Regions from separate parts of the Paenibacillus sp. J5 genome, predicted to be linked through region 2. Evidence: predicted binding sites of a transcription regulator. Region 2 holds the regulator's gene; the other holds the start of a gene.

Region 1 (7,306 bases), on a different contig from region 2:
CCTCAGAGTTAATGCAGGAAAGAAGCAAAGTCTGTCTTAGAGATTGTATCATGGCGATTGACAAGGGCAGTATTTCCCGCTACAATCTCTACTAAGAGTAATAATTACTATTTAAAGCCTGGTTTATATTAGTAATTATTACTATCATAGAACGTGGGGGGCAATAAAGGTGAGTGAATTGCATGTTGGCGGGAATAACGATAACCGATTGATTCCGGTGACCGTACTGAGCGGCTACCTGGGTGCGGGCAAGACGACGGTGCTGAATCATGTGCTGCATAACCGTCAAGGGATGAGAGTAGCGGTTATCGTCAATGATCTGAGCGAGGTCAATATGGATGCGCAGTTAGTGAAGCAGGGCGGCGGGCTATCTCGTACAGAGGAGCAATTGGTAGAGATGTCTAACGGCTGTATCTGCTGTACGCTGCGCGAGGATCTGCTGCGTGAGGTGGAGCGCCTGGCTCTGGAAGGACGATTCGACTATATATTGATTGAATCGACAGGAGTGGGCGAGCCGGTACCGGTGGCCCAGACCTTTACGTATATTGATGAGGAGCTTCATATTGATCTGACTCGCCTCTGCAAGCTGGATTGCATGGTGACGGTTGTGGATGCCAATCGCTTCTGGCAGGATTATGCCTCAGGGGAGACGCTGCTGGATCGTCAGCAGGCGACGGGCGAGGAGGATACGCGCGAGGTCGTCGATCTGCTCGTGGACCAGATTGAATTCTGTGATGTGCTGTTGCTGAACAAGTGCGACCTGGTGAATCGTGACGAGCTGGAGCGGCTGGAGAGCGTGCTGCGCAAGCTGCAGCCGCGGGCGAAGCTGATTCGGGTAGAGCATGGGCAGGTTGATCCGGCGGAGATTCTGAATACCGGACGATTCGACTTCGAGGAGGCGAGCCGTGCGGCGGCCTGGGAGGCAGAGCTGAGCAAGCCTGTCCATACACCGGAAACGGAGGAGTATGGGGTCAGCTCGTTCGTCTATGAGCGGGCGCTGCCCTTCCATCCTGAGCGACTGATGGCATGGATGGAGGCATGGCCAGAGGAGATTGTCCGCGCCAAAGGGATGGTCTGGCTCGCCACTCGCCAGGCCATGGCGCAGAGCTTGAGCCAGGCCGGGCCGTCGATACGCTTCGGCCCCGCGGGCTATTGGGTAGCGGCCTTGCCGGAGGAGGAACGGGCACAGGTGCTGGAGGAGAACCCGGAGCTGCTGGAGACATGGAATGCCGCCTATGGCGACCGCATCAACCGGGTCGTGTTCATCGGGATTGGGCTTGATCCGCAGCAGGTGTCGGCGGAGCTGGATGCCTGTCTGCTGCGCACAGACGAGCTGGCGGGCGACTGGTCGCAACTGCTCGACCCGTTCCCTGCTGTACAGGAAGGGCAGGAGGAGCTGCAGCTTCAGGCATAGCCATTCATCGTCTAAGCTCATCTGCCTCAAGCCTGGCTCACAACAAGAGAAGCTGGAGCACACGCGGCGCTTGTCCGCGATGTCGACTCCAGCTTCTATCTATTTTAGAATATAAAATCCTCGTCACGCAGCGGCTCGACATTGGTTGTACGCACATAGCCGTTGCCTTTCTTGGAGAAGAAGTCATGCTGCTTCGTGTGTGTGTTAATGCCGTTGAACACGATCGGGTTGACCTCCTCCTCGGGGAAGAGGGTATCCAGACCCAGGTTCATCAATGCTTTGTTGCAGTTGTAGCGGACGAACTTCTTCACTTCCTCCGTCATGTCTATCGCGTCATACAGCTCCTCTGTATAGCGCTCCTCATTGGCATGCAGCGTGCGCACGAGCTCCATCAGCTCCTGCACGGCCGCCTGCTGCTCCTCCGGCGTCAGCTTGCTTAGCTGCTCTTGGGCGAGCACGCCGACATAGACACCGTGGATGCTCTCATCGCGAAGGATCAGATCGATGATCTCGCCGCTGCTCGTCATTTTCCCGAGGCCTGCCAGATAGAGCGGGTAGAAGAAGCCGCTATAGAACAGATAGCTTTCCAGCAGCACCGAAGCGGCCATCGCCATATACAGTGATTTGGGCGTATCAATACTCGTATAGTAGCGGGAGATTACCTCCGCCTTCGTCTGCAAGCGCTCGTTCTGCTCGACCCAGCGGAAGACCTCATCAATCTCCTCCGTTGTTGCCAACGTGGTGAAGATGCTGCTGTACGATTTGGCGTGAATCTGCTCCATCATGCCCATGAAGCCAAGCACCGCCTTGCGCTGCAAGCCATCGACATGCTCCAGTATTTTTGGCATGCCTACGCCGCCTTGGACAGTATCCAGCAAGGTGAGGCCGCCAAGCACCTTCATATAGAGTGCGCGTTCCGCGTCGTTGAGCTCAATCCACGACATTTTATCATCTGATAGCGGGATTTCCTCATCTGTCCAGAATTGCATAATGTTCTGATTCCAGAACATGCTTGTATAATCGTCATCCGGACGATTCCAGTTAACGGCTTTCATTCCGATCTTCCTTCCTATTCACATCGCAGCATCCAGGGCTCAGACGGGCTGTGCCCTGGACGCTGTAATGACGATATATAACGCCCCGCCGTGTGTATTGAAGCGGGCGCGGACAAACATAAGGGAAGGAACTTAACGCCGTGCAGTTAAATTCCTTCCACGTATCCATGAAGCCATCCTGTTCTCATCCAAGAGGGCAATACTTATATCGCGTATCGTGCTATATCGTGTGCCGCGTTATACCGCGCAACTGATGCACTCCTCCACGCTGAGGCGATTCGTCCGTGTGTAGTACAGTGACTTGAGGCCAAGCTTGGCAGCATACAGGTAATAGCGCGCCAGCTCGCGTGTGGTCACGTTGCTGTTGACATGAAGCACAGTCGAGATGCCTTGATCGATATGACTCTGAATCTCAGCGATCAGCTCCAGCACCTTGAATTGATCGGTCTGGTAGGCCGACTTGTAGAAGAAGAAGTTCTCCTTCGACAGATATGGCATCGGATAGTAAGTTGTCGAGTTGGCATAGGTGCGCGTCTCGATCTGCTCCACAATTGGCATTACGCTGGAGGTTGCATTTTGAATGTACGAGATGCTCTGGGTCGGTGCGATCGCCAGACGATAAGCGTGATACAGCCCATGCTTGGCAACAGCTTCCTTGAGCGTCGTCCAGTCCTGCTGCGTGGGAATATAGATGCCCTCGAACAATTGCTGCACGCGCTCGGATGCCGGGCTGTAATCCGTCTGCTCATACCGCTCGAAGTAGGTTCCTTTGGCGTACTCGGATTTCTCGAATTCATAGAAGGTCACGCCGCGCTCTCTGGCAATCTCCATGCTCTTCTCCAGAGAATAATAGTTCATCATCATGAAGAAGGTGCGGGCGAAATCCTTGGCTTCGCTGCTGTCATACGCGATCAGATTTTTGGCCAGATACCCGTGCAGGTTCATGGCGCCCAGGCCAACCGAATGCAATTGCTCGTTAGCCTTGACGATACCCGGCGCATTGGCTACGCGCGTCATATCGCTCACCGCCGTCAGCGCAGTCATCCCCTCATGCACCGACTCTCGAATCTTCTTGAGCTCCATGACGTTCGCAATATTCAGCGAGGCCAGATTGCAGCTAATATCGCGGCGGATGACGTCGTCCTGACCGTAGTCGTTGATCTGCGAGGTCTCCTGGAGCTGGTAGATTTCCGTACACAGGTTGGACATCTTGATCGAGCCGATATCCTTCAGGGCATGCGCCTTGTTGGCGTTGCTCCGATTCATGATATAAGGATAGCCGGATTCAAGCTGTATGGTCGCAATCTTGGTAAGCATATCCCGTGCGGTCATGACGACCTTCTTCTTCACTTTATCGTTAGCAAGCAGCTCCTCATACATCTCATCCATATCCATATCATCCATATGGCGACCGTAAGCGGCATAGATGGAGTAGGGGGCAAATACATGCAGCGGCTGGTTCTTCTCGGCCAGCTCGTAGAACTTGTTCGGCACGATCAGTCCGATGGATAACGTCTTGATACGGCTCTTCTCATCGGCGTTAATCTTCTTGCTGTCCAGAAACTCCAGCACATCCCAGCCGAATATATTGTAGTAGGCTGCGCCCGAGCCCTTGCGCTGACCCATCTGGTCGGCGTAGGAGAAGGCGTCCTCCATCAGCTTGAGCACGGGCATAATGCCTTTGGCTGCGCCCTCGACGCCCTTGATCGGCTCGCCCCGTCCGCGCAGCTTCGAGAGGTTGACAGCGACCCCGCCGCCAATCTTGGACAACTGCATGCAGGTGGACAGGTTGTAGTTAATCGAGTTGAGCGCATCGTCCATCTCCAGCAGGAAGCAGGAGACCATCTCGCCGCGGCGGCTCTTGCCTGCATTGAGGAAGGTTGGCGTCGCAGGCTGTACGCGCTGCTCCATCATCGCTGTAGTCAGCAGGAGCGCGGCCTGCGCATCTCCGCCAGCCAGGTGCAGCGCCACCATGGCGACTCTGTCCGGGTAATCCTCTAGATATTGGGAGCGGTCATTCGTCCGCATCGCATAGTCGGTATAGAATTTCGAGGCAGCCATATAGGATTGGAACTCGAATTGGAAGCTGTGCGCAAGCTGATATACCTGCTCTACCTGAGGCTCCGTATATTGCTCGTACACATTCTCGTAATAGTTCTCTTCGATCAGTCGCTTCATACGCTCGGTCACACTGCCGAACACCACGCTCTTCGACCGAATCTCCTCCATGAAGGCCTGTACAGCCTCTTTATCTTTATCCAATTGGAAGAAGCCCTCTGCGTCTCTGCGCATCAACTGGTTGTTTAGCTCAACATGCAGCAAGTGCGCTCACCTCTCTTTCAAATCTTCTAACGTCCTCCGCTGAACCAGCCAGCTCGAACTTGCTTAGCACGGGAACGCCGTAACGATTCGAGACAATATCCGCGCTTTTGCCAAATGCCGCTCCCCAGTTTCGATTGCCGCTAGCGGACACGCCTGCTAGATAACGGAAATTTTGGCGCAAAAAAATACTGACCCTCTCCGGTACTTGTCCGAATCCGGTCGTATACGTAATAAGCACAAATGGTTCCTCTATGTACATGTTCTCGCTTAGCTGCACTGCACGCATGCCCAGCTTCTCCACAAATCTTCTCACATTTCCAGTCTTGGAATCATAAACAACTAGCATAAAACTCCACTCTCCTAAACTAAAATATAAGAGGCGCAGGCACTGAACCCATACGCAGCTTACATTCTCTGTCTGACCGTCATAGGGTCGCGCTACAAAACGACTCATTCCGTCGACGGTCACTATATATTGAAGACAATAATCAATTTATATCAATATATAGTGATTGTCAAGAGAACATTAAAAACTTTAACGGATTGTTACAGAGCGCCGCACAAGTGAAAATATTGTGACTTTTTCTCCAAATCTATGAGATGAACGGCCAAAAAGCCGCGGACAAAGGCGGGGCAAGGGATGGCGGCATGACGGGGGTGGAATTGGACAGAGTCAAGGGTTGTGAAAGTGGAGAAGAATGGCTTTCATGTGATAAAGTTCAGCGACAGTCTGGAGCCATGTGAACCGATCCGGCTGTTCAAGCAGATTGTGCCCGCATAGGGGAAAGGGGAGGGGGGACTACTAGATATAGGCGAGAGACAGCAACAAGTTGCCGGTTATTGTGCTGCGAGGTGCTCCCGCGGAGCTGTAATATAGTCCGCGGGAGTTCGCGCCCTGAGATTACAGGGGGCCGTAGGATGCGCTGCTCAGCAGCAGCCGCAGAACAGCATAGCCCCTATCTCTCCTCGATAAAGGCCGCCTCTGCATAGGAATAGCAGCCGATGCTGCCGGCGGGGAGCAGCGACAGGCCCCCTTCCTTCTCCAGCAGGCCCCTGCATTCATATTGAATCAGACATTGCGCCGTGCCCGCCGCGCGCGCGTGGTCATCGGCCAGCTTGCGGACAGCCTCTAACAGCAACTGGTAGTCTCCCTCATTCTGTACATAGGTGAGGCAGAGCGAGGCTTGAACCATCAGGCGGTCGCTGCCGGAGAGCACGGATACCGTCGCAGCGCTGTCCTCCTGGGCGCGCTCGCTGCGCAGGGTATACAAATTAGGCGATATGCGATAAGCATTCCACATGGTTAACAATCACTCCTTGGGTTGAATCATCTGTTCTGGACGGACAATCTCGTCAAATTGCGCCTCGGTCAGCAGCCCGCTCTGCAGCGCCGCTTCCTTGAGCGTCAGACCCTCCTGATGCGCCTTCTTGGCGACCGCGGCGGCATTCTCGTAGCCAATATGCGGATTGAGTGCTGTCACCAGCATGAGGGAGCGCTCCAGATGGTCACGGATGGCCTGATGGTTGGCTTCGATGCCGACGGCGCAATTGTCATTGAAGGAACGCATGGCATCAGAGAGCAAGGTGACCGATTGCAGGAAGTTGTAGATGATGACGGGCTTGAATACATTCAGTTCAAAATTGCCCTGGCTCGCTGCAAAGCCGATCGCAGCATCATTGCCCATGACCTGGCAGGCGACCATGGTCAGCGCTTCGGATTGGGTCGGATTCACCTTCCCAGGCATAATCGAGCTGCCCGGCTCATTGGCGGGAATCGTCAGCTCGCCGATGCCCGAGCGCGGGCCGCTCGCCAGCCAGCGGACATCGTTGGCTATCTTCATCAGGTCGGCAGCGAGCGCCTTGAGCGCACCGTGAACATAGACCAGCTCGTCATGACTGGTGAGCGCCTGGAACTTGTTCTCCGCCGTGATGAAGGTTTCTCCCGTCAGCCGACTGAGCTGCTCTGCTGTCTTGGCACCAAATAGCGGATGCGCGTTAATGCCGGTGCCGACGGCTGTTCCGCCAATCGCCAGCTCGCGCAGCGCCTCCGAGCTGCTCAGAATCATACGCTCGCACTTCTCCAGCATCCGATGCCAGCCGCTGATTTCCTGACCGAGCGTAAGCGGGGTGGCGTCCTGCAGATGAGTACGGCCAATCTTGATGATCCCGGCAAACTCCTGGCTCTTGCTTGCGAGTGTCGCCTTCAGCTCGCCGAGCGCTGGAATGAGCGTGCTCTTGATCGCCAGCAGCGCCGCAACATGCATCGCGGTCGGGAACGTATCATTGGAGCTTTGCGAGCGGTTGACATCATCATTGGGGTGGACGCGCAGCTCGCTTGCGCCCTCCGCCAGCCGCTGATTGGCAAGGTAAGCGATGACCTCATTGACATTCATATTGGTCTGGGTGCCGCTGCCTGTCTGCCAGACGACGAGCGGGAAGTGGGTGTCCGCCTTGCCATCCATAATCTCCTCTGCCGCTGCGACGATCGCTGCCGCCTTCAGCGGGTCCAGCTTGC
Region 2 (7,306 bases):
ATTATGAGATGGAGCTGCCGCTCTCTCGCATTCTGGCCGGGATGGAGAAGCAGGGCATTGCCGTGCAGAGCGAGACGATCGTCCATCTAGGCCAGGAGATTGAAGGCAAGATTACTGCAGCGATGCATGAGGTGTATCGTCACGCGGGTATGGAGTTCAATATTGGCTCCACTCGCCAGCTCGGTGAGGTGCTGTTCGAGAAGCTGGCTCTGCCTGTTGTGAAGAAGACCAAGACAGGCTACTCCACCGATGCGGATGTGCTGGAGCGGCTGGAGCCGTACCATGGCATTATCCCTTCCATCCTGCACTACCGGCAGTTGACCAAGCTGCAATCCACGTATGTGGAGGGTCTCCTCAAGGAGGTTCGCAAGGACACCGGCAAGGTGCACACGTATTTCCGCCAGACGATTGCAGCTACTGGCCGTCTGAGCAGCCAATTCCCCAATCTGCAGAACATCCCGATCCGGCTGGAGGAAGGTCGCAAAATTCGTAAAGCCTTCGTGCCCTCCGAGCAGGGCTGGTCGATTCTGGCTGCGGACTACTCGCAGATTGAGCTGCGAGTGCTGGCTCATATCTCGGGAGATGCGGGGCTCAAGGAAGCCTTCATCCATGATATGGATATTCACACGAAGACGGCGATGGATGTCTTTGGCGTCTCGGCTGATGAGGTGGACGGCAATATGCGCCGTCAGGCCAAGGCGGTAAACTTCGGCATTGTGTATGGCATCAGTGATTTCGGGTTGTCGCAGAACTTGAATATTACCCGGGCGGAAGCGGCTCGCTTCATTGAGCAATACTTTGCGGCCTTTACCGGCGTTCGCCAATATATGGACGATATTGTGAAGGAAGCAAGGGAGCATGGTTATGTGACGACACTGCTGGAGCGGCGTCGCTATCTGCCTGAGATCAAGGCATCGAACTTCAATCTGCGCTCCTTCGCCGAGCGGACGGCGATGAATACGCCGATTCAAGGCACAGCGGCGGATATTATCAAGCTGGCGATGGTGAGGATGGATGAGCAGCTCAGAGAGCGCAGGCTGCGCAGTCGGATGCTGCTCCAGGTGCATGATGAATTGGTCTTCGAGGTTCCCCCGGAGGAGCTGGAGCTGATGATAACGCTCGTACCAGAGGTGATGGCAAGAGCCATCTCTTTGGATGTGCCATTGAAGGCGGATGTCAGTTACGGAGCCAATTGGTATGAGACGAAATAACGCGAATCAGGTATAATGGACGAGAGGTGAATGAGCATGCCGGAATTGCCGGAGGTAGAAACCGTCCGACGCACGCTGATCGAGCTTGTAGCGGGAAAACGGATTGAGCGGGTGACGGTTCATCTGCCCCGTATTATACAGCGTCCGTCTGACTGTGCCGCTTTTGAGCTTATGCTGGCGGGGCGCACGATTAAGAGTGTTGAGCGGCGAGGGAAGTTTCTGAAGATTATGCTGGATGGGCTGGTGCTCGTCTCGCATCTGCGCATGGAAGGGCGCTATGGCGTCTACTCGCAGACGGAGCCGCTGGAGAAGCATACGCATGTGGTATTTCATTTTGATGATGGAACCGAGCTGCGGTACAAGGATGTACGGCAGTTTGGCACGATGCATCTGTTCGATCCTGGAGAGGAGCAGGCGCTTCCTCCACTGAGCAAGCTGGGAATTGAGCCGTTGTCGAAGGAGTTCACGCTGCAAGAGCTCAAGGGGCGGCTGGCCAGACGATCCACCGCCATCAAGCCGCTGCTGCTTAATCAGGCCTATGTCGTAGGTCTTGGCAATATTTATGTCGATGAGGCGCTGTTTCTGGCGGGCATCCATCCATTGCGCTCGGCCGAATCGCTGCAGGAGAGCGAATGGGAACGGCTGCATAAGGCCATCGTCGATACACTGGAGAGCGCAGTGCAGGCTGGCGGTTCTTCGATCAAGTCCTATGTGAACGGACAAGGCGAAATGGGGATGTTCCAGCATGCGCTGGCCGTCTATGGACGACAAGGCGAGGACTGCAAGCATTGTGGCCATTCGATCGAAAAATCAGTCGTTGGGGGCAGAGGGACGCATACCTGCTCCCGCTGCCAGCCGCTGAATGACGCGCTTCAGGCGCGCTCGGGGCGCAAGCTCAAGGATGTCGCGGCAACGTAATAACAGCCTGTTCGCTCCATGCAGCGTTGCATTGCCTTGACGTACCCCCGGTACGCCTGCCAAAAAGCGCCTTGCCTGGAACGAACATTCGGCCAGATCTGATCCGTTCAGAGTGTTCAGACACGCTCTAATCATCTAGAAACGGAATACCATGCACGGCGTTATCCTCCTCGCATATGATGTTACAGATATGGGCGCTTCGCTCTTGGGCGCCGGGAGGAGGGAATTCGATGCTGTTGCATGTAGCGGCGCTGGTGCTGCTGGCGTTCGCAGTCAGTCTGGATGGCTTTGGCGTCGGGGTAACCTATGGGTTAAGGCAGATTCGCATACCATTGCTGTCCATTCTTATTATTGCGTGTTGCTCGGGAATTATTATTTTGTTATCGATGCTCTTCGGACAATGGATGGGGGAATATATATCGCCTCATCTGGCTGAGGTGGTGGGAGCGCTGATCTTGATCGGTATTGGCGTGTTCTCGCTCTTGAACTTCATGCGGAGAAGAAGGCAGGAGCAGGCAGAGGTATGTCTGCACTCGTTACCAGATCGTCAGGCGCAGCCAGGCTCGGAGCGTAAGCCAACGCCAGATCAGGGGGCGCTGGCTGCTGGCGCAACCGTGCTGCGGCTGGAGCTTCGCAAACTTGGGCTGGTGATCGAGATTTTGCGCTCGCCGCAGGCAGCAGACGTAGACCGTTCGGGAATTATCTCGCCCTCAGAGGCGGTGCTGCTGGGCTGTGCCTTATCCTTGGACGCCTTCGGGGCAGGTCTGGGCGCTGCGCTGCTCGGCTATCCTCCGCTGGCTACGGCATTGCTGATCGCGTTTGCGAGCGGGCTGTTTCTGTATTGCGGCATCCGTATCGGGTTCAGATTCTCATACTCGGATCGGATGAAGGCACTTTCCTTTTTGCCAGGAGTTGTATTAATCATCATGGGATGTTTCAAGCTATTATAGATGGGGAAATGAAGTGGTTCTCACTTGTAAAGCAGGATTGAGGTGAAGCATGAAGATCGGATTAACTGGCGGAATCGCTTGTGGCAAAAGCACCGTAGGTGCAATGCTTGTCCAGCTCGGGGCAGCGCTTGTTGATGCCGACCAGGTCGCCAGGGAAGTGGTTCTCCCTGGCGAGCCTGCGCTGGGCAAGATTGTGGCTGCGTTCGGCAGCGAGGTGCTGCATGCTGACGGATCGCTGAATCGCGGCGCACTGGGGAATATTGTATTCCAGAATCCGGGCAAGAGGCGCGAGCTGGAGAGCATCGTGCATCCGGCGATTCGAGAGCGGATGAAGGAACAGATACAGCAGCATGAGGAGCAATCCCCGGGTATTCCGGTGATTGCTGATGTGCCGTTGCTGTATGAGACCGGGCAGGACAAGCAGTACGAGCAGGTTATCGTAGTCTATATCCCTAGAGAGCTTCAACTGAAGCGGCTGATGGAGCGCAATCCTGATCTGACGAAGGATCAAGCGCTAGGGCGAATCGAAGCACAACTGGATATTGAGGAGAAGCGGCGGCGGGCTAGTTGGGTGATCGACAACAGCGGCGATATAGAGGCGACACGGCTCCAAGTCGAAGCGCTGTGGGGGCGAATCGTTCGATGTTGAGGACGCTGCGCAAGAAGCGCGTGCTGCTGCTGTTATTCATTGGGCTGCTGCTGCTGCTCTTCCTGAAGTCGGAGTGGCTGGGGCGCTGGATTTATCCGATTGAGTACATAGAAGATATACGAGCCAGTGCAGCCAATTATGATGTTGATCCGTACTTGGTGGCGGCCATTATTCGTGTGGAGAGCAACTTTCAGACGGGGCGCGAGTCGCATAAGGGAGCGCTCGGCATCATGCAGATAATGCCAGATACGGCGGGCTGGATCGCAGACAAGGCCAAGTTCAAACATGTGACCCTGGATGATGTCCGAAATCGGGCAGATGTGAGCATTCAGATGGGAACATGGTATATCCAGTCATTGGAGAAGCAATTCAATCACCGCAGGCCGCTGGTCATCGCGGCTTACAACGCTGGTCCGGGCAATGTCAGCCGCTGGTTGAATGAGCAGATATGGGACGGAGAGTTGGATAGCCTTCAAGATATACCGTTTGGCGAGACACGGCGTTATGTTCAGAAGGTGATGTACTATTATGATAAATACAAGGATTTATATTCTAATTTCTAGCGTCAGCCTTCGGGCTGGCGTTTTTTGGAATCGGGCAGCTTGTCCAGTCCGGCATCTATCTCTTGTCTGTTGAAAGTTCGATTGAGGAGAACGAAATCAACGAAATCCCGCATAACTTGTGCATGGCGAAATGGCGATGAGGCTCAGCGTCAGCTTGGTGAAGTCCACTACACGGTTGGGCGGATTGTCAATGTCGCTATCGCATGAATTTGGAGAGTGAGGGGGATATTATCGCGGGATTGGTTAATATTGCTTTGATATGCTCAGGTTGTTGATTTATAATAAATATATACTCTGGCTAATATGGAAAGCCCCCGACCGCCGCATGCTTCAGATGCGAACGGCCAGGAGCCTTCAGGATAGGATCGTATTATTTGTACTGACCGGCAAGAGATTGCTCGGCGATTTGTACAAGCTTACGAGTGATGTAGCCTCCCAGAGAACCGGCATCACGGGTAGCCATGTTGCCGTAGTAACCGTCTTGTGGGATAGCGATACCCAGTTCTTGTGCAACCTCGTATTTCATTTGGTCGAGGGCTGCAGTCGCTTGTGGTACAACCAATTGGTTGCTGCTGCGTTGGCTCATTGTTGTTCACCTCCTTGCGGTTGGTAACAGTATTATGTGTCGCAAATTCAGACTTCATACAACAATATGTCCATTATTGGCTTGGTAAAAGATAACAGGCTTCCAGCCATCAATAAGTGAAAGGAGGGGACCGTTATGAAATGTCCCTACTGTGATTACAGCGGCACGAAGGTGCTGGACTCCCGGCCTGCCAATGAAAACAAGTCGATCCGCCGTCGTCGTGAATGCGAGCGGTGCAATCGGCGTTTTACAACGTTCGAGATGATTGAGGAGACGCCGCTCATCGTGATTAAGAAGGATGGCAGCCGTGAGGAGTTTAGTCGGGATAAAATTTTGCGCGGGTTGATTCGGGCCTGTGAGAAGCGTCCGGTATCCGTCGAGAAGCTGGAGGTCATCGTCTCCGAGGTGGAGAAGGAGCTGCGCACCACTGCGCAGGCGGAGGTCGAGAGCTTCGCGATCGGCGAGCTGGTCATGGAGCAGTTGTATCCGATTGATGAGGTGGCGTATGTGCGCTTCGCTTCTGTCTACAGGCAATTCAAGGATATTAACATGTTCATGAAGGAACTGAATAATCTGTTGTCCAAGCATCCGCTCTCAGGCAGTGAATAGCAAGAGAGAGTAGAGGTTGGAGAGCATGGACGAAGGGGCCCTGGTTTGCCGTACTGGCAGGCTGGGGATTTTTTTTGTAGAAAATGCTGGACAATACGAACGATTGTTCTTATAATGAGTTTATGTTCCTTTTTGGAACTATAAATATAATCGTTCTATAACGGAACGGAGGCGCTGAACAGCAGTGCCTGGAAGGGAAGGGGAAAAACAATGAAACAAGAGAACACAGACATGCAACTGGATAGCAGGTATACGAACCGCTTCGTTATCCGGCCTGAGGAATGGGGGATTCATACGGATGGAACACATGCCGAGGAAACAACCGCAGGCTTGAATACAGCGATCCTCAGTGCCAAGGCGCAAGGGTATACGGAAATCGTCATCCCGGCTGGGGACTATCTGATCGACGGGGTGTCGAAGACGCACCGGGAACCGCAAAAGGAGGCCGGCGTGCAACTGCCGTCAGACATTCGACTCATTATGGACCCAAACGCGCGATTGAAGGTAGAGGCTAACGGTTTCCTCGGCTACTCCTGTCTGTATCTTAAAAGTGCGCAAAACGTCACGATTGAGGGCGGACAGTTGATCGGGGAACGATATGAGCATGACTATGATGGGGATAAGCGGAAGGATACGCATGAGTACGGCTTTGGCATCTACAGCCATGGAAGCCACAACATCGTCATCGACAATGTTCGCATCAAGGACTTCACAGGCGACGGCATCTTCGTTGCTTCGACGGGGCTTCTGAACACGAGCGATCCGTATACGCCATCCTCGAAGGTGACGATTCGTAATTGCACCCTGGATGGCAATGGCCGCAACAATATTTCGATTACTGCTTGCGATGGGGCATTGGTGGAGAATAATCTCATTATCAACGCGGGCATTAACGGCGGCTATGAGCCCAAGTATGGACTGGACATTGAAAACTATGGCGAGGGCGGGGTTGATTATGAAGAAGCACTCACGGTCATCGTCCGCAACAACGTGTTCCGTGACAATGTACAAGGAGCTATCAATAACTACAACGGGTATCAGGTCATTATCGAGGGCAATCATTGTGATCATACGATCAGTACAGGCTATTGCGCTAATGCTGTTATTGCGAACAACGTGTTCTACAGAGAGGACAATGAGAAGGTAGCGATCATGGGCATCGGCGTCTCCAGCGGCTATATGGGCAATTCCGTTACGATTACCGGCAATGTAATCGAGGGCTTCAGGAGCGGTATTCAGGTACAAGGCAAGGATATGACTGTCTCTGCCAATACGGTGACGAATACGACGGAGGCGGCGATTCATGCGCTGCATTCGGACAATGTATTGATTAGCGGTAATAGTGTGCAGCGCTGCAGCGGTGTACCCTACCGGGTGACGGAATCGTCAAAAGTGACCTTATCCGGTAACAAGGCCAGCGAAAGCACCGGTTTCGGAGTCGAGCTGTTGAATGCTCCGTCAAGAGGCGAAGTGGAGAGCGGGCAACAACGCTTCAATACGACCCCCTGCATCATCTCCGGGAACCATCTCGAACGGTGCAACGGTGGCGTGAGGCTGAATGAATCCCATGCGGTCATTCGGGACAATGTGATTGATCTGCGCGGTAATGAAGCCATTGCTGCCAATTACGGCATCTCGTTTGGATCCAAGGATCATGCCGTGATCTCCGGCAATCACATCATCGGCTCGCGCAATCTGGCGATCTATGGTCAGAAGGGAGTCGGCAAGAAGGTCGCCGTGCTGAACAACCACATTGATGATTGTCTATCGCTGACGGCCATCAGTCTTCACCAGGGAGTACGACCGGAGATTGCGGGCAA

What was found. Region 2 encodes NrdR, which represses ribonucleotide reductase genes. Its sites were predicted from a motif close to AACACNATATATNGTGTT; they were not measured.
Region 1: the regulator NrdR is predicted to act here: its motif matches at 5,287-5,304, upstream of nrdI (class Ib ribonucleoside-diphosphate reductase assembly flavoprotein NrdI).

What each region holds. Positions count from the first base shown of each region.
Region 1 covers NZ_JBUEDD010000013.1:182,943-190,248, reverse strand. Annotated here, with positions in the region: gene ACY1JZ_RS22360 (GTP-binding protein) at 170-1,414, shown strand; gene nrdF (class 1b ribonucleoside-diphosphate reductase subunit beta) at 1,519-2,469, opposite strand; gene nrdE (class 1b ribonucleoside-diphosphate reductase subunit alpha) at 2,707-4,791, opposite strand; gene nrdI (class Ib ribonucleoside-diphosphate reductase assembly flavoprotein NrdI) at 4,778-5,137, opposite strand; gene ACY1JZ_RS22340 (hypothetical protein) at 5,748-6,092, opposite strand; gene fumC (class II fumarate hydratase) at 6,102-7,306, opposite strand, start outside.
Region 2 covers NZ_JBUEDD010000008.1:248,376-255,681, reverse strand. Annotated here, with positions in the region: gene polA (DNA polymerase I) at 1-1,211, shown strand, start outside; gene mutM (DNA-formamidopyrimidine glycosylase) at 1,248-2,129, shown strand; gene ACY1JZ_RS16420 (MntP/YtaF family protein) at 2,360-3,079, shown strand; gene coaE (dephospho-CoA kinase) at 3,129-3,728, shown strand; gene ACY1JZ_RS16410 (lytic transglycosylase domain-containing protein) at 3,722-4,291, shown strand; gene ACY1JZ_RS16405 (alpha/beta-type small acid-soluble spore protein) at 4,662-4,877, opposite strand; gene nrdR (transcriptional regulator NrdR) at 5,013-5,486, shown strand; gene ACY1JZ_RS16395 (right-handed parallel beta-helix repeat-containing protein) at 5,697-7,306, shown strand, end outside.